Regions from separate parts of the Streptomyces sp. NPDC005805 genome, predicted to be linked through region 1. Evidence: riboswitches for the same ligand, from Rfam matches in the RefSeq annotation. Region 1 holds a riboswitch; the other holds the start of a gene.
What was found. A riboswitch is a leader RNA that binds a small molecule or an ion and turns the genes downstream of it on or off. The one in region 1 is predicted to bind glycine.
Positions count from the first base shown of each region.

Region 2: it holds a riboswitch for glycine, as region 1 does, so the genes downstream of both, gcvT (glycine cleavage system aminomethyltransferase GcvT) here and gcvP (aminomethyl-transferring glycine dehydrogenase) in region 1, are expected to answer to the same signal.

Region 1 covers NZ_JBEXXN010000079.1:7,633-16,110, reverse strand. Annotated here, with positions in the region: gene ABZ457_RS28810 (glutamate--cysteine ligase) at 1-333, opposite strand, end outside; gene ABZ457_RS28805 (hypothetical protein) at 822-1,412, shown strand; gene ABZ457_RS28800 (DUF5999 family protein) at 1,768-1,974, shown strand; gene gcvP (aminomethyl-transferring glycine dehydrogenase) at 2,128-5,013, opposite strand; glycine riboswitch at 5,193-5,292, opposite strand; gene ABZ457_RS28790 (PRC-barrel domain-containing protein) at 5,402-5,779, shown strand; gene ABZ457_RS28785 (DNA polymerase IV) at 5,695-7,185, opposite strand; gene ABZ457_RS28780 (MerR family transcriptional regulator) at 7,277-7,822, opposite strand; gene ABZ457_RS28775 (bifunctional nuclease family protein) at 8,150-8,478, opposite strand, start outside.
Region 2 covers NZ_JBEXXN010000020.1:79,468-87,945, reverse strand. Annotated here, with positions in the region: gene ABZ457_RS14185 (ABC transporter substrate-binding protein) at 1-792, opposite strand, end outside; gene ABZ457_RS14180 (enhanced serine sensitivity protein SseB C-terminal domain-containing protein) at 1,018-1,824, opposite strand; gene ABZ457_RS14175 (enhanced serine sensitivity protein SseB) at 2,019-2,768, opposite strand; partial or broken gene ABZ457_RS14170 (AAA family ATPase) at 3,264-3,923, opposite strand; glycine riboswitch at 4,164-4,259, shown strand; gene gcvT (glycine cleavage system aminomethyltransferase GcvT) at 4,424-5,539, shown strand; gene gcvH (glycine cleavage system protein GcvH) at 5,643-6,020, shown strand; gene glyA (serine hydroxymethyltransferase) at 6,032-7,291, shown strand; gene ABZ457_RS14150 (L-serine ammonia-lyase) at 7,559-8,478, shown strand, end outside.

The DNA of each region.
Region 1 (8,478 bases):
GGCGAGACCGGTCCGCATCTCCTCCGCGAGCTGGTCGAGCACATGCCCGTCCAACCGGTGCGGGACGATGTTCACTTCGAGATTGAACATCCCCAGCTCGGTCTGGAAATCCGGACTGGCGATACGGGAGAGCACTTCGGCATTCATCATCCGCGGCATTCCGTCCGTACCCGCGAGATTCAGCTCTATCTCCAGCCCCATGAGATTCCTGGGCCGGTCGAACCTCTTCTCCGCCAGGAGCCTGTCCAGCGCCTCCAGGCACTGCTGCACCTTGCGCCGGTACCGTTGCCGATCGGACAGGTCGAACCCGCCTGCCACGACCTTCTCCCCCATCGGGCGTCCCTCCTCGCTCGGGCGGCCACACGGCGGGGCCGCCCGTGTCACGGACGATAATGCCCAGACTCTTTGATCCGTAACGCCCCGGAGCCCGGCTCGCTCCGGATAGGCTGGAGTCAGTACCCACGGGGCACATTCATCCGGCACCTTCCCCGGGCCGAAGCCGGGGGCATTTTCCGGGGCGAGCCGGTGGTGAGAATCACCGACCGGATTCGGCCGACCGCGAGATCGGAGAATCCGCAGGCCGAGCGGGCGGCGACGGCGTGAACGCCATGAAAAGCGCGCTTCCGGAGGTCCGGTATTCGCCTTGCCGGAAATATGCGCGTCGGGTAGCGGAAACATCGCGTGAACACAGGTCGTATAAACTCCCGAACGGGCCGACAGTCGGCGCCCGGCGGTCTTCCGGCCCCGCGCGGCCCCCATGCCGACAGTGCCGTCCGCACCTCCCCGCATCACCGTGTCTCCAGAGCGAGAGGCGACCCACCATGGCCCTCCATGTCCCCGCGGCCCCCGCGCCCGCCCTGCGCAGCGTTCTCACTGCACTCGGATCGCCCACGGCCGTCCGTGAGGCCCCGACCCCCGCTCTGCGGTCCGTCCAGGGACCGCTCGGCGCCGAACTGCCGCTGCCCGTCCATGTCCTGGACCGGGTGGTGCCCAGCGGCGGGGCCCCGGTCACCCGGCTCGCCGGCTGGCGCTTCCACATCCGCAGCGGCGGCCGCGCCGTGGCGGCCGCGGACACCGTACTGACGCCCGACGGCTGGGCGTTCTCCCACTTCTTCGAAGGGCCCTATCTCGCCTCCACCGAACTCGCCCTGCGCCAGGCCGAATCCGCGGGCGCCCACGGGCAGGCGCGGCTGCTGTCCGTCCCCGAGCTGTACATGCTCACCCTCTGGCTGCACGCGGACACCGGCGCCGACGCCGGCGCGGGCACCCTGCTGCCCACCGACGTCCTCGTCCCGCTGGCGCCCGCCCCGCCGGGCATCGCCCCGAACCGGCCGCACCCGGCCGCCGATCTGCTGCCGCTGATGAACCTGCGGCTCGGCCCGCGCCCCCTGCTGGACACCCCCGCCGCCTGACCCGGCGCGCGCCGCGCACCCGCACCGCGACGCGCCCCGCACGTCCCGCGCACGCTCCCTGAGCACCCTGTACGCCCCGCGACGACACCGTCGCGGGGCGTATGCGCGTCCGAGGGGTGGCCCACACGGACTAGCCCCTTGGTGTCATGCCGAACCCCCCGAATGGACGGGCGGGTTGGGCTGAACCGCCCTGGCGGGTGATGCGTCATGAATCAGTAGGAAGAGCTGCTGTGAAATCCCTGCGGACAGACGTCCGGAGGGGAACACTGGGACCGGACCGACAGATCGGGGGGCGGCCATGAACAGCTCATCGAGCCGCAGGACACTCACCACATCGCAGCGAAAGAACCCATCCATGTGCCAGCACCAGCCAGCCTGCCCGACATCCGACTCCGCCGACCGTGAGGCGGCCCGCCTGGTGGCCCACCACCCGGAGCAGGGCTGGAGCCTGCTGTGCAACGGCGTCCTCCTCTTCGAGGACACCGGGGAACTGCTGCCGGACGGACAGATCATCGCCCCGCACCGGCCGCTCGGCGCCGGTCAGGTGGCGACCGCCGCGTAACCGTCCAGCGGGCGGTAACCGTCCAGCGGGCGGCGGAACGAAGGGCCGGTACGGAGACTCACGCCTCCGCACCGGCCCCGATGCGTTCCGGGCCCCTGCCGGGACCGGTCACCCGCCGGGCGCGGCACCCGGCCGGGCGCCGCGCGTCATCCGTCAGGCGTCGTACTCGTCCAGCGGCGGGCAGGAGCAGACCAGGTTGCGGTCGCCGAACGCGCCGTCGATCCGGCGGACCGGCGGCCAGTACTTGTCGGCGGCGCTCACCCCGGCCGGGAAGACGGCCTCGTCACGGCCGTACGCGTGCTCCCACTCCCCGCCGAGCGCGGCGGCGGTGTGCGGGGCGTTGCTCAGCGGGTTGTCGTCGGCGGGCCAGACCCCGGTGGCGACCTTCTCGATCTCGGCGCGGATCGCGATCATCGTGTCGCAGAAGCGGTCCAGCTCCGCCAGGTCCTCGCTCTCGGTGGGCTCGATCATCAGCGTGCCGGCCACCGGGAAGGACATCGTCGGCGCGTGGAAGCCGTAGTCGATCAGGCGCTTGGCGATGTCGTCGACGCTGACGCCGGTCGCCTTCGACAGCGGGCGCAGGTCGATGATGCACTCGTGCGCGACCAGCCCGCCCGGGCCCGTGTAGAGCACCGGGTAGTGCGGCTCCAGACGCTTGGCCACGTAGTTGGCGGCCAGCACGGCGACCTGGGTGGCCCGCTTCAGGCCCTCGCCGCCCATCAGGCGGACGTACGCCCAGGAGATCGGCAGGATGCCCGCGGAACCCCACGGCGCGGCCGAGATCGGCCCGACACCGGTCTCGGGGCCGGCCGTCGGCTGGAGCGGGTGGTTCGGCAGGTACGGCGCCAGGTGGGCGCGGACGCCGACCGGGCCGACGCCGGGGCCGCCGCCGCCGTGCGGGATGCAGAAGGTCTTGTGCAGGTTCAGGTGGGAGACGTCGCCGCCGAACCGGCCCGGCTTGGCGAGGCCGACCAGCGCGTTGAGGTTGGCGCCGTCCACGTAGACCTGGCCGCCGGCGTCGTGCACCTGGGCGCAGATGTCGGCGACGTGCTCCTCGAACACGCCGTGCGTGGACGGGTAGGTGATCATCAGCACGGACAGCTCGTCGCGGTACTGCCCGATCTTGGCCCGCAGGTCCTCGACGTCGATCTCGCCGTCGTCGGAGGTCTTGACGACCACGACCTTCATCCCGGCCATCACGGCGCTGGCCGCGTTGGTGCCGTGCGCGGAGGACGGGATCAGACAGACCGTGCGCTGCTCGTCGCCGTTGGCCCGGTGGTAGGCGCGGACCGCGAGCAGACCGGCCAGCTCGCCCTGGGAGCCGGCGTTCGGCTGGATGGAGACCTTGTCGTAGCCGGTGACCTCGGCGAGACGCTCCTCCAGCTCGGTGATGAGGGTGAGGTAGCCGCCCGCCTGCTCGACCGGGGCGAAGGGGTGCATCTGGCCGAACTCGGGCCAGGTGACCGGCTCCATCTCGGTGGTCGCGTTCAGCTTCATGGTGCAGGAGCCGAGCGGGATCATGCCCCGGTCCAGCGCGTAGTCCCGGTCGGCGAGGCGGCGCAGGTAGCGCAGCATCGCGGTCTCGGAGCGGTACTGGTGGAAGACCGGGTGCGTCAGGTACTCGTCGGTGCGCCGCAGGGACGCGGGCAGCGCGTCCGTTCCGGCGGCGTCCAGTGCCTCCGCGTCGGCCTCGACGCCGAAGGCGGCCCACACGGCGGCGAGCTGCGCCCGGCCGGTGGTCTCGTCGCAGGCGGCGGAGACCTGGTCGGCGTCGACCCGGCGCAGGTTGACGCCGTTCTCGCGGGCGGCGGCGACCACGTCGTCGGCCCGGCCCGGCACCCGCAGGGTGATCGTGTCGAAGAAGCTGTCGTGGACGACCTCGACACCGCCCGCCCGCAGGCCGTCCGCGAGGAGGGTCGCGTAGCGGTGGGTGCGCTCGGCGACGGCCCGCAGGCCCTCCGGGCCGTGGTAGACCGCGTACATGCCGGCCATCACGGCGAGCAGGACCTGCGCGGTGCAGATGTTGCTGGTGGCCTTCTCGCGGCGGATGTGCTGCTCACGGGTCTGGAGCGCGAGGCGGTACGCCTTGTTGCCGTCCGCGTCCACGGAGACGCCGACCAGGCGGCCGGGCAGGGAGCGGGCGTAGGTGTCGCGCACCGCCATGTAGCCGGCGTGCGGGCCGCCGAAGCCCATGGGGACGCCGAAGCGCTGGGTGGTGCCGACGGCGATGTCCGCGCCCAGCTCGCCGGGCGAGGTGAGCAGGGTGAGCGCCAGCAGGTCGGCGCCGACGGTGACGATCGCGCCCAGCTCGTGGGCCCGGTCGACGAGCGGCTTGAGGTCCCGCACCGCGCCGGAGGCGCCCGGGTACTGGAGGAGCACGCCGAAGACACCGCGCTCGGCGATCTCGGCGGGGATGCCCTCGGACAGGTCGGCGACGACGACCTCGACCCCGGTGGGCTCGGCGCGCGTCTCGATCACCGCGATCGTCTGCGGCAGGGTGTCGGCGTCGACGAGGAAGACGCCCTTCTTGACCTTGCCCACGCGCCGGGCGAGCGCCATGGCCTCGGCGGCGGCGGTGCCCTCGTCCAGCAGGGAGGCGCCGGAGGTCGGCAGCCCGGTGAGGTCGGCGACCACGGTCTGGAAGTTGAGCAGCGCCTCCAGCCGGCCCTGCGAGATCTCCGGCTGGTACGGCGTGTACGCGGTGTACCAGGCGGGGTTCTCCATGACGTTCCGCAGGATGACCGGCGGGGTGAAGGTGCCGTAGTAGCCGAGGCCGATCATGGGCGCGAGGACGCGGTTGCGCTCGGCGAGGTCGCGCAGCTCGGCGAGGACCTCGGCCTCGGTGCGCGCCTCGGGCAGGTTCAGCGCCTCGGCGCTCTTGATCACGTCCGGGACCGCGGCGCCGGTCAGCTCGTCGAGGGAGCCGAAGCCCACCTGCGCCAGCATCTTGGCCTGCGCGGCGGCGTCGGGCCCGATGTGGCGCCGCTCGAACGGGGTACCGCGCTCGAGCTCCGACAGCGGGATGCGGTTGACGGTCATGTGGGAGGCCTCCTGGTCCGTAACGACCTGCGAGGGGCATCACGACGCGGATGCCCGGACGGCCTCCCCCTCTGTCATCTCGACCTGAGAGCTTCACCGGGGCACGCGGAACGTGCTCCGGCTTTCACCGTCGGTGAGAGCGGATGCCGTCCGACGCCCGCTCTGCTTTCCAGAGTGACCTCGTCCGCGCGGTACAGGGGCCTGAGAGATTCCGGGGAGGATTTGCTCCTTCGGCGCCGCCGGCGGGGTTTCACCGGTGGACTCTCCCGCGCGGGGTCAACAGCCGCTGCCAGGGTACCAGCGCCGCCCGCGGGTCCCCCGAGTGGCCGACACCCGGGATGTGGCCTTTCGTAGTGACAGGAGAGCAGCTGCGACCACTGGAGGGACCGTGCAGACCGACATCGATCCGCGCAGCCTGATCGGCCGCAAGGCGTTCGACCGCGACGGCAACAAGATCGGCACCGTCGACGAGGTGTACCTGGACGACGCCACCGGCGTCCCTGAGTGGGCCGCCGTCCGTACGGGCCTCTTCAGCAGGGACGCGTTCGTCCCCCTGGAACCGAGCGAGATCGTGGACAACGCGCTCCATGTCCCCTTCGAGCGCTCCCTGATCAAGGACGCCCCGGACTTCGGGGTGGGGCGGCATCTCTCCCCCGAGCAGGAGCTCCAGCTCTACCACCACTACGGTCTGGATCTGGCCGCCCCGCCGCCCGCGCCCGCCTCGGGTGACAGGTCGTTCGGCCGGGTCGCCGGCCAGGAGGACTGACCCGCCGCGGCGGACCGCTCCGGCCCGTCCGCGCCCACCAGCGGCAGCGGTTCGGACGGGCTCAGATCCTCGTCGTCCACCCGGAAGGTGCGCACCCTGCCGGGCGGCGAGCCGGGCTGTTCGAAGCGGACGGTGACCCGGCCCACGCCGCTCCCCTGCACCCAGCCGGGCCCGTACACGGCGTGCCGGACGTCCTGCCCGGCCGACCAGCGGCGTGCGGGGTGCGGTTCCGCGGCGGCCTCCGCCCGGGGCCCCGGCTCCTCGGCGTCCGCCGCGGCCGCCTCCGCCTCTCCCGCCGGCTCCGGTGCGGCGGGATCGCCGGCCGCGGCGGCGGTGGCCGCCTGGGCGAACAGGTCCTCCTGGGTGTAGTCGGCGAGACCCGAGACCCCGACGCCGAGCAGCCGCACCCCGCCCGTGGTGTCCACCGACTCCAGCAGCCGCCCGGCCGCCTCCCGTACCACGGCGGGGTCGTCGGTCGGGCCGCGCAGGGTCTCTGAGCGGGTCAGGGTGGAGAAGTCGTAGCGGCGGACCTTGAGCACGATGGTGCGCCCGGAGTGGCCGCCCGCCCGCAGCCGCCGGACGCACCGCTCGGCGAGCCGGTCGACCTCCGTGCGCACCCGCACCCGGTCGTGGAGATCGGTGTCGAAGGTGTCCTCCACGGAGACCGACTTGGCGTCCCGTTCGGCGACCACGGGACGGTCGTCGTGCCCGAGGGCCATCCGGTACAGCGCGGTCCCGTGCGCCCGGCCGAGCAGCCGCACGAGCTCGTCCTCACCGGCCTCGGCGAGGTGCGCCACGGTCGTCATCCCGGCCCGCCGCAGATGCTCCCCGGTGGCCGGGCCGACCCCGGGCAGCACCCGGACGCTCATCGGCGCGAGGCGGTCCCGTTCGGTACCGGGCTCCATCAACACCAGCCCGTCGGGCTTGGCCTGCTCGGAGGCGATCTTGGCGAGCATCTTGGACCCGGCCAGCCCGACCGAGCCGGTCAGTCCGGTGGCCGTGCGGATGTCCTCGCGCAGCCGGACGCCCGCCGCGCGTGCGGCGGCCGAGGTGGCGGGCGTGCCCCCGGCCTCCAGGTCGACGAAGGCCTCGTCGAGGCTGAGCGGCTCGACCAGCGGCGACAGCCGCCCGAGGAGTTCCATCACCCGGTCGCTGACCGCGCGGTACAGGGTGAAGCGGGGGACGAGGTAGGCCGCGTTCGGCGCGAGGCGCCGGGCCTGGGCCATCGGCATCGCCGAGTGCACCCCGAAGCGCCGCGCCTCGTACGACGCGGTGGCGACCACACCCCGCGGGCCGAGGCCCCCGACGACCACGGCCTTGCCGCGCAACGAGGGCTTCGCCGCCTGCTCGGCTGCGGCGTAGAAGGCATCCATGTCCAGATGCAGGATCGTCGGCGCGGACCTCACACCACCGATGCTGCACCACACCACTGACAACGGCGCCGCACGCCGCCCCGGCGCGCTCCACGCGGAACGCGCCGGGGGCGGCGGGGCGGTGTCAGACGGCGCGGTCGCGCCGGCGCCGGGCCAGTTCGTCCGAGGGGTTGTTCCCGACCAGGGTCTCGCCGGTGTCCACGCGCTCGCCGTGGAGCTGCGAGAGGGCCGTCTCCACGTCCTGCCAGACGACGCCCACGGCGATCCCGAAGACCCCCTGGCCGCCCTGGAGGAGGCCCACGACCTCGTCGGGCGAGGAGCACTCGTAGACCGTGGCGCCGTCGCTCATCAGCGTCATGCGCTCCAGGTCCCGGAAGCCGCGCTGCTGAAGATGCTGCACCGCCGCGCGGATGTTCTGGAGGGCGACGCCCGTGTCCAGGAACCGCTTGACGATCTTCAGGACGACGACGTCCCGGAAGCTGTAGAGCCGCTGTGTGCCCGAGCCGTAGGCGGCCCGCACGCTGGGCTCGACCAGCCCCGTGCGCGCCCAGTAGTCGAGCTGCCGGTAGGTGATGCCCGCCGCCGCGCACGCGGTCGGACCCCGGTAACCGATGGTGTCCGTCGACGTGGCGGCCGTGCCGCTGTGCAGCGGATACGGCCCGCCTTCCACCGGACTGATCCCGGGGCCGCCCCCAGCCGTACTGTCGCCGCTGCTTCTCACGCCGACCTCCGTCCTTGACCTGCCACCTCGAAGGTAGGGAGTCACCAGGGGCGCGTCAACGATCGCCACACTCGGCACGCCGAGTGATAATCACCCTGAGGGTGGTTTCTCGTGCCCTGTTGCCGGGTAAAGCTAACCGAATGCGCTGAACACGACACGCGATCATCACTGCCTGTCGACGTTACCCACCGTTACCCGCCGTCACCGTCACGGTTGGTGATCACATCCCGCCGGAGGGGCCCGCCGACGCACCGGTAGGACCGGTGCGGGAGACGGTCACTGGTTGCTGCTGCCGAAGTCCTCGGGGGAGATCTGGTCGAGGAACTCGCGGAACTTCTCCACCTCGTCCTCCTGCTCGTCGGGGATCGCGATCCCCGCGTCGTCCAGCACACCGTCACTGCCGTAGATCGGCGTCCCGGTGCGCAGGGCCAGAGCTATGGCGTCCGACGGGCGGGCACTGACCTCGACCCCGCTCGCGAAGACCAGCTCGGCGTAAAAGACACCCTCGCGCAGGTCCGTAATGCGGACCTCGGTGAGCTCCTGGCCCACGGCCTCCAGGACGTCCTTGAAGAGGTCGTGCGTCAGCGGCCTGGCAGGGGCCATGC
Region 2 (8,478 bases), on a different contig from region 1:
CACCTTCGCCTTGTCGCCCCAGTAGTCGTCGAAGCGGGTGAGCGAGACTTCCTTGTTGCCCTTGTTCCACTTCGTGATCTTGTACGGGCCGGTGCCGGCGACCGTGCCGGCCTCCTGGCTGTACTTGGGGTACGTGATCGCGTCGCCCTTGGCGGTCGCGTCCTGCTTCTCGTACTCCTTGAGGGCCTTCGGCGAGTGGATCGCCAGGGCCTGGAGGGAGAAGCCGCCCGGGAGGTTGGCGGAGGGCTCGTTGACCTCGATGACGGCGGTGTTCTCGTCCTTGGCGGTGCAGGACTTGTAGTTCGCCTTGGGCGCCTCGGCGTCCTCGTTCTTCGCGAACCCGCCCATGATGGTCTGCCAGTAGTAGGAGACCGCGCTGGACTGGTAGGTGCCCTTCCAGTTGAACCAGTGGTCGTAGTTCGCGCAGACGGCGTCGGCGTTGAACGCCTCACCGTCGTGGAACTTGACGTTCTGGCGCAGGTTGAAGGTCCACACGGTGCCTTCGGGGTTGCTCGACCACTTCTCGGCCAGGCCGCCGACGAGCTCGCTGCCGCCGGACTCGTGCTCAAGGAGCGCCTCGAACGCCTGGCGGGTGACGCGGAAGGTCTCGCCGTCGCTCGCGAGAGCGGGATCCAGGGAACCGGGGTCACCGGCGCCGGCGAACACGAAGGTGTCCTTCCCGTTCGCCTTGTCACCGTCCTTGTCCCGCTCACTGGCGCAACCGGTCGCGATCAGGCCGACGGCAACCGTCGCCGTGATCGCCCGGATCGCCCCGGACTTGAATATTCGCATGGGTCCACCCCTGGTTCACCATGTGGAGTCTTGACGGCCGAACACTACAGACGGGAACCACCAGGGAGAACAGTCCGGATAGCGGTGATACCTAGTCGAGACCCGGACGCTCAACAAAACGGCGCGATACGGGACATCCGCTCCCGGTCGGTCAACACCCTTGACATAGCGTGACGCAGTTCAGGGGCACCGCGGCCGGGGGTTTTCCGGCCCGGCCGAGGGGGGTCAGCGGTGGCCGGCGGAGCCGGGCTGCGGGTAGCCGTAGCCCGGGGCGGGGGCGGCCGGGGCGGCGGGGCCGTGGGCCTCGCGGTCGTAGAAGGGGCGGGTGTTCGCCCGCATCCAGAGGGTGACGGGGTCGTAGTCGTCGGAGAGGGCGACGGTCGAGACGGGCAGGCCGTCCGGCGCCGCGCCGACCGACTGGCGCATCATGGCGCGCACCGTGTCCACCGCCTGGGGGCCGTTGTCGTAGAGGTCCAGGCCGACGGCGAGGTAGGCCACGCCGACGGCGGGCTGCACCCAGGCGCGGCGCAGCACCCGCACGGCCGGGGTGCGGTGCGCGTTCTGCGCGAGGAGGGCGTAGAACTGGGGGATCTCGATGGTCGGTTCGGACAGGCGCAGCGGGCCCGCGGGCATCCGGTCGAGCCCGGTGGCGATGCGGCGCAGGTCGGGCCAGGGGATGCCGACGCCGCCGCCGGGGGCGTGCGGATTGAGCCAGATCCCGTAGCGCTCGGGGTACAGGGCGCGCGCCGCGTCCCGGCCGGTGACGACGTCGTGGGCGCGGGTCCAGCCGGAGGCGGACAGCTCCTGGGGCGAGGTCGCGCAGGGCACATAGCCGACGCCGTCGACCTCCATGGTCCCGTACTGGGCGTCGGGCGAGCCGGGCTGCCCGTGCCACAGCAGCATCCACAGCCGACTGCCGGCCGGGTCCGCGAGGGCGTGGAGCAGCGCCTCGTACGCGTCGTAGCGCCCGGGCGTCACCTGGCGCAGCATGTGCTCGACCTGTCCGGCCGCCGCGGTGCCTGACGCACTCACCCTGGGTTCCGCCCCTTCATCGATCCGCCGGTCCGCGCCTCGCGGTCCCGCGCCCTCGCCCGCCCTGCCCGACGCGGCCGTGCCGTGGCGCACCGCGTCGAAGCATTTGTTCAGGCCATCAAACCAGCTTAGGCACCGCGGGCGACACAGACCCGGCTTCTCGGGCCTGTCCCGCGGGTGCCGTCCCGGCTCTCCTACGCGGGGTGCCGCTCATAGAAGGGGCGCACCCGCTCCAGCATCCAGTCGCCGACCGGGTCCCGGGTGACGTCGAGGAGGACGAGGTTCACGGGCCAGGGCACGGTGGCCCGGCCGAGGGCGCGGCCGAGGGCGTCGAGCGGGGCGGTGCGGTCGGTCTCGCCCCAGGCGGCGAGCTGGACGCCGACGAAAAGGGTCGGCGCGTCGCCCTCGATCGAGGCGAGCGCGCGGCGGCCGCTGAGGACGACACCGGACGCCTCGAACTCGCCCGCCGCGGCGGCGAGGAAGTCGACGGGCTCCTCCTGCCAGTCCGGCTCGAAGAGGCGGACCCGGCCGCCGGTGCCGGTGTCGTCGAGCGCGGTGTGCCCGTCCCGGCACAACGCGGCCACGGCGGGCGGCGGGAGGGGGACGCCGACGGCGCCGCCGGGGTTCACGGCGATGCCGAGCTGCGGGGGCAGGCCGCGGGCGAAGTCGCGGGCGGGGGCGACGGTGAACGGCATGTGCGCGCCGACGATGGCCAGGAACTGCTGCTCGGAGCTGAAGACGGGGACGTACGCGGCGCCGTCGATCTCCGTGGTCGGCAGGTCGAGATGGGGGCTGGCGGGGCCGCCGCCGTTGGGGAGCGGCACCCATATGAGGCTGCGGCCGAGGACCTCGACTATGCGGGCGCCGGCGGCGGGATTGCCGAGGGAGGCGGCGAGGGTCTCCTCCAGCTCGTTGCCGGGCCAGCCGTGGTGCGGGTTGTCCATCTGCTCGTCCTGCTCGTCTCTCGGTCCTGCTCGTCCGCGTCCGGGGCGCTTCGTCCGCGTCCGGCTCGTTGTTCGTCCGGCCCGCTTCGTCCGCGTCCGACTCGTTTTCGTCCGGGCCGCTTCGTCCGGGCGGTCCGCTGTCCGGCTTGTCGTCCGCGTCCGGGTCATCTTCGTCGTCGCGACGCCCACTCCGCGCGGAGTGGGCACGGTCCGCGCGGAGTTTATCGGGGGCGCGCCGACGCCGGGGCCTGCCCGGCCCACGCCTGTCGCCGGTTCCCGGCGACAGGACGCCCCGGGGGCAGCGGGCGGGAACGAGCGGGCGACGGGCCGGGCCAGGCTCGGGAGCGCGCCTCAGGCCGCCGGGGCCGGAGGCGTGACCGGGGCCTGGGCCGGCGTCGGAGCGGGAGCCGGCCCGGTCACCGGGGCGGGCGCGGTCACCGGGGCGGGCGCGGTCACCGGGGCGGCCGGCGCTTCCGGCGCGGGCGCGCCCGCCGTGAAGGTCAGCGCGCGCAGCGCCGACGCCGCCGCCCGGTCCAGCAGAATCACCGAGGCGCAGCCCGCGGGCCCCCGCCCGGCCTCCGCGTCGGCGATCAGCCGGCCCACCGCCCGCCGGTGCCGGGCGAAGGCGTACCCGGAGACGCCCCGGCCGCGTTCGCGCTGGCCGTCGCGGGCGACGCGGGGCGGCACGTCGAGGAGGACCAGGTGCAGGGCCCGCCCCCGTCCGGCGGCCTCCCGGGTCAGCCATCGGCGCACCCACGCCTGGGTGCCGCAGTCGTGGACGACCACGCTCTCCCCGGAGCGCAGGGCGCGCAGCAGCCCGGCGTAGTGCGCGAGGCGGACGAGCGGGCGGTAGACCGCGTACGGCAGGCTCCGGGGCATCCGCGCGTCCCAGCGGTCGCGGGTGTCCTGGGAGTCGATCGCCCGGCCGGGCGCGGTCCGCCCGATGAGCGTCGACTTGCCGCTGCCGGGCAGGCCGGAGACGACGACGAGGTCCCCCGCGGCGAACTCCAGGACGCGCGGGCCGCGGCCCGACCGCTCCCGCAGGTCGCGCAGGACGGGTGCGCGCACCCCGGCCGCTCCGGGCACGGTCAGGTCCCGGCGGCCCGTCGGCACCCCCGCGGCCGCGGCGTATGCACGGGACTGCTGCAACGTCATCACCCTCCCCCTCATCCGGGTCGTGACACCCCTGCCCAACAGCTTGCTCACGCAGTGTAAAGAACTGGTAATGCGATTCCGCCGGTTTCGCCACGGTGCGCCGCATCCGCGCCCCCGGGAAGCTCCCGGGAAGCCCCCGGAGCGCCGACCGGGCATCCCGGGCAGGATCCGTCGCACCGCACGCCCCCACTCTTCCCCGATGCGTGCAATGATGTGCGCGCCAACTGCATACCGGCCGCTTGAATCCGCGCGGGAGAGTCCCGGCCATCTGTGCCCGGGCGCCGAAGGAGCAAGTTCCTCCCTTGAATCTCTCAGGCCCCGTACCGCGTGCGATGAGGCAGATCTGAAAAGCGGGCCGCGTCGGCGGCTCCACCCAAGGTGCAAGTCACGACCGCCCGGACACGGACGACCATCCGTACGCGGGGTCGCGGCGAACCTCTCAGGTTCCGATGACAGATGGGGAGGATCGTCCTCGCCGTCATGCCCTGGGAGCTTCACCTATGAGCACTTCGCCTCGCCGCACCGCGCTCGATGCCCTGCATCGCTCGCTCGGCGCGACCATGACCGACTTCGCCGGCTGGGACATGCCGCTGCGCTACGCCAGCGAGCGGGACGAGCACACCGCTGTGCGTACCAGGGCCGGCCTCTTCGACCTCTCCCACATGGGCGAGATCACCGTCTCGGGCCCCCGGGCCGTGGATCTGCTGGACTTCGCCCTGGTCGGCAACATCTCCACCGTGGGCCCCGGCCGCGCCCGCTACACGATGATCTGCCGTGAGGACGGCGGCATCGTCGACGACCTGATCGTCTACCGCACCGGCGAGACCGAGTACATGGTCGTCGCCAACGCGGGCAACGCCCAGATCGTGCTGGACGCCCTGACCGAGCGCGCCGCCGGTTTCGACGCGGTGGTCCGCGACGACCGGGACGCCTACGCGCTCCTCGCGATCCAGGGCCCCGAGTCCCCCGGCATCCTGGCCTCCCTCACCGACGCCGACCTGGACGGCCTGAAGTACTACGCGGGCCTGCCGGGCACGGTCGCCGGCGTCCCGGCGATGATCGCCCGGACCGGCTACACCGGCGAGGACGGCTTCGAGCTCTTCGTCGACCCGCAGCACGCCGAGAAGCTGTGGCAGGCCCTCACCGAGGCCGGCCGGGACGCGGGCCTGATCCCCTGCGGCCTCTCCTGCCGCGACACCCTGCGCCTGGAGGCGGGCATGCCGCTGTACGGGCACGAGCTGACCACCGCGCTGACGCCGTTCGACGCCGGTCTCGGCCGGGTCGTGAAGTTCGAGAAGCCGGGCGACTTCGTGGGCCGCGCGGCCCTGGAGAAGGCCGCCGAGCGGGCCGAGGCCGCGCCGCCGCGCAAGCTGGTCGGACTGGTCGCCCAGGGCCGCCGGGTGCCGCGCGCCGGGATGTCCGTCGTCGCGGGCGGCGAGGTGGTCGGCGAGGTCACCTCCGGCGCCCCGAGCCCCACCCTGGGCAAGCCGATCGCCATGGCGTACGTGGACGCCGCGCACGCCGGACCGGGCACCGGGGGCGTGGGCGTCGACATCCGCGGTACCCATGAGCCGTACGAGGTCGTGGCGCTGCCGTTCTACAAGCGCCGGAAGTGACCGCCGCCGCGCGTGCCGGACAGGACCGGTACGCGCCCGACGTGATCGCCCGCACTCCCCTCCCGTTCACCACCACTCCCCCGCGTACAGGAGAATTCTGGTCATGAGCAACCCCCAGCAGCTTCGCTTCAGCAAGGAGCACGAGTGGCTGTCGGCCGCCGAGGACGGCGTGTCGACGGTCGGCATCACCGAGTTCGCGGCCAACGCGCTCGGGGACGTCGTCTACGCGCAGCTCCCGGAGGTCGGTGACACGGTGACCGCGGGCGAGACCTGCGGTGAGCTGGAGTCGACCAAGTCGGTCAGCGATCTGTACTCCCCCGTGTCGGGCGAGGTCGTCGAGGCGAACCAGGCCGTGGTGGACGACCCGTCCCTGGTGAACACCGCCCCGTTCGAGGGCGGGTGGCTCTTCAAGGTGCGCGTCAGCGAGGAGCCGAAGGACCTGCTCTCCGCGGACGAGTACACCGAGTTCTCCGGCAACTGAGGATCTTCCCTATGTCGCTTCTGAACACCCCTCTCCACGAGCTGGACCCGGACGTCGCCGCCGCCGTCGACGCCGAGCTCCACCGTCAGCAGTCCACCCTCGAGATGATCGCCTCGGAGAACTTCGCTCCGGTCGCGGTCATGGAGGCGCAGGGCTCCGTCCTCACCAACAAGTACGCCGAGGGCTACCCGGGCCGCCGCTACTACGGCGGCTGCGAGCACGTCGACGTGGTCGAGCAGATCGCGATCGACCGCATCAAGGAGCTTTTCGGCGCCGAGCACGCGAACGTGCAGCCCCACTCGGGCGCGCAGGCCAACGCGGCCGCCATGTTCGCGCTGCTGAAGCCGGGCGACACGATCATGGGCCTGAACCTGGCCCACGGCGGTCACCTGACCCACGGAATGAAGATCAACTTCTCGGGCAAGCTCTACAACGTGGTCGCGTACCACGTGGACGACGCCACCGGCCAGGTCGACATGGCCGAGGTCGAGCGGCTCGCCAAGGAGTCCAAGCCGAAGCTGATCGTCGCCGGCTGGTCCGCGTACCCGCGGCAGCTGGACTTCGCCGCCTTCCGCCGGATCGCGGACGAGGTCGGCGCGTACCTGATGGTCGACATGGCCCACTTCGCGGGCCTGGTCGCGGCGGGCCTGCACCCGAACCCGGTGCCGCACGCCCATGTCGTGACCACGACCACCCACAAGACCCTGGGCGGCCCCCGCGGCGGTGTGATCCTGTCGACGGCCGAACTCGCCAAGAAGATCAACTCGGCGGTCTTCCCCGGCCAGCAGGGCGGTCCGCTGGAGCACGTGATCGCGGCCAAGGCGGTCTCCTTCAAGGTCGCGGCCTCGGAGGACTTCAAGGAGCGCCAGCAGCGCACCCTGGACGGCGCCCGCATCCTGGCCGAGCGCCTGGTCCAGGCGGACGTCGGCGAGCACGGCGTCTCCGTGCTGTCCGGCGGCACCGATGTGCACCTGGTCCTGGTGGACCTGCGCAACTCGGAGCTGGACGGCCAGCAGGCCGAGGACCGGCTCCACGAGGTCGGCATCACGGTCAACCGGAACGCGATCCCGAACGACCCCCGGCCGCCGATGGTCACCTCGGGTCTGCGCATCGGCACCCCGGCGCTGGCCACCCGCGGTTTCCAGGACGAGGACTTCCGCGAGGTCGCGGACATCATCGCCGAGGCCCTGAAGCCGTCGTACGACGCGGCCGCGCTGCGCGCCCGTGTGACGGCGCTGGCCGAGAAGCACCCGCTTTACCCTGGTCTGTAACCGGACCTGAGCCGCACCCGTGCGGCACCGGTCCGGCCACCGGACCCGCCGCACCCCGGTGCGGCACCGCGACACAACGAGGGGCACCGCGCACACCGGCCGTGAGCGCGGTGCCCCGCACCACGTACCGCGCCGTACCGCACCGCTTCGGCACCGCACAGCACCGCACAGCACCGCACAGCACCGCACAGCACCGCCCCTGCACAAGCACCGCCTCTGCACCACCCGGCAGACAACGGCGTCTACCACCCCCACAAGGAGTTCCCCGTGGCCATCTCGGTCTTCGACCTGTTCTCGATCGGCATCGGCCCGTCCAGCTCCCACACCGTGGGCCCGATGCGCGCCGCCCGGATGTTCGCCCGCCGGCTGAAGAACGAGGGCGTGCTCGCCCACACCGCCTCGATACGCGCCCAGCTCTTCGGCTCCCTCGGCGCGACGGGCCACGGTCACGGCACCCCGAAGGCCGTCCTGCTCGGCCTGGAGGGCGACTCCCCGCGCACGGTGGACGTGGAGAGCGCCGACGCGCGGGTGGAGCGGATCAAGGAGGCGAAGCGCATCGACCTGCTGGGCGTGCACGAGATCGCCTTCGACTTCGACAAGGACCTGGTCCTGCACCGGCGCAAGGCCCTGCCGTACCACGCCAACGGCATGACCATCGCCGCGCACGACGCCGAGGGCACGCTGCTGCTGGAGAAGACTTACTACTCGGTCGGCGGCGGTTTCGTCGTCGACGAGGACGCGGTGGCCGGGGAGAACCCGATCGTCCCGGACGACACCGTGCTGAAGCACCCCTTCCGCACCGGCGACGAACTGCTGCGCCTCACCCGCGACACCGGCCTGTCCATCTCCGCCCTGATGCTGGAGAACGAGAAGGCGTGGCGGAGCGAGGAGGAGATCCGCGAGGGCCTGCTCGACATCTGGCGGGTGATGCAGGCGTGCGTCTCGCGCGGGATGTCCCGCGAGGGCATCCTCCCCGGCGGCCTCAAGGTCCGCCGCCGCGCCGCCACCACGGCCCGCAAGCTGCGCTCCGAGGGCGACCCGGCGGCCCTCGCGATGGAGTGGATCACCCTCTACGCGATGGCCGTCAACGAGGAGAACGCGGCCGGCGGCCGGGTCGTGACCGCCCCCACCAACGGCGCGGCGGGCATCATCCCGGCGGTCCTGCACTACTACATGAACTTCGTGCC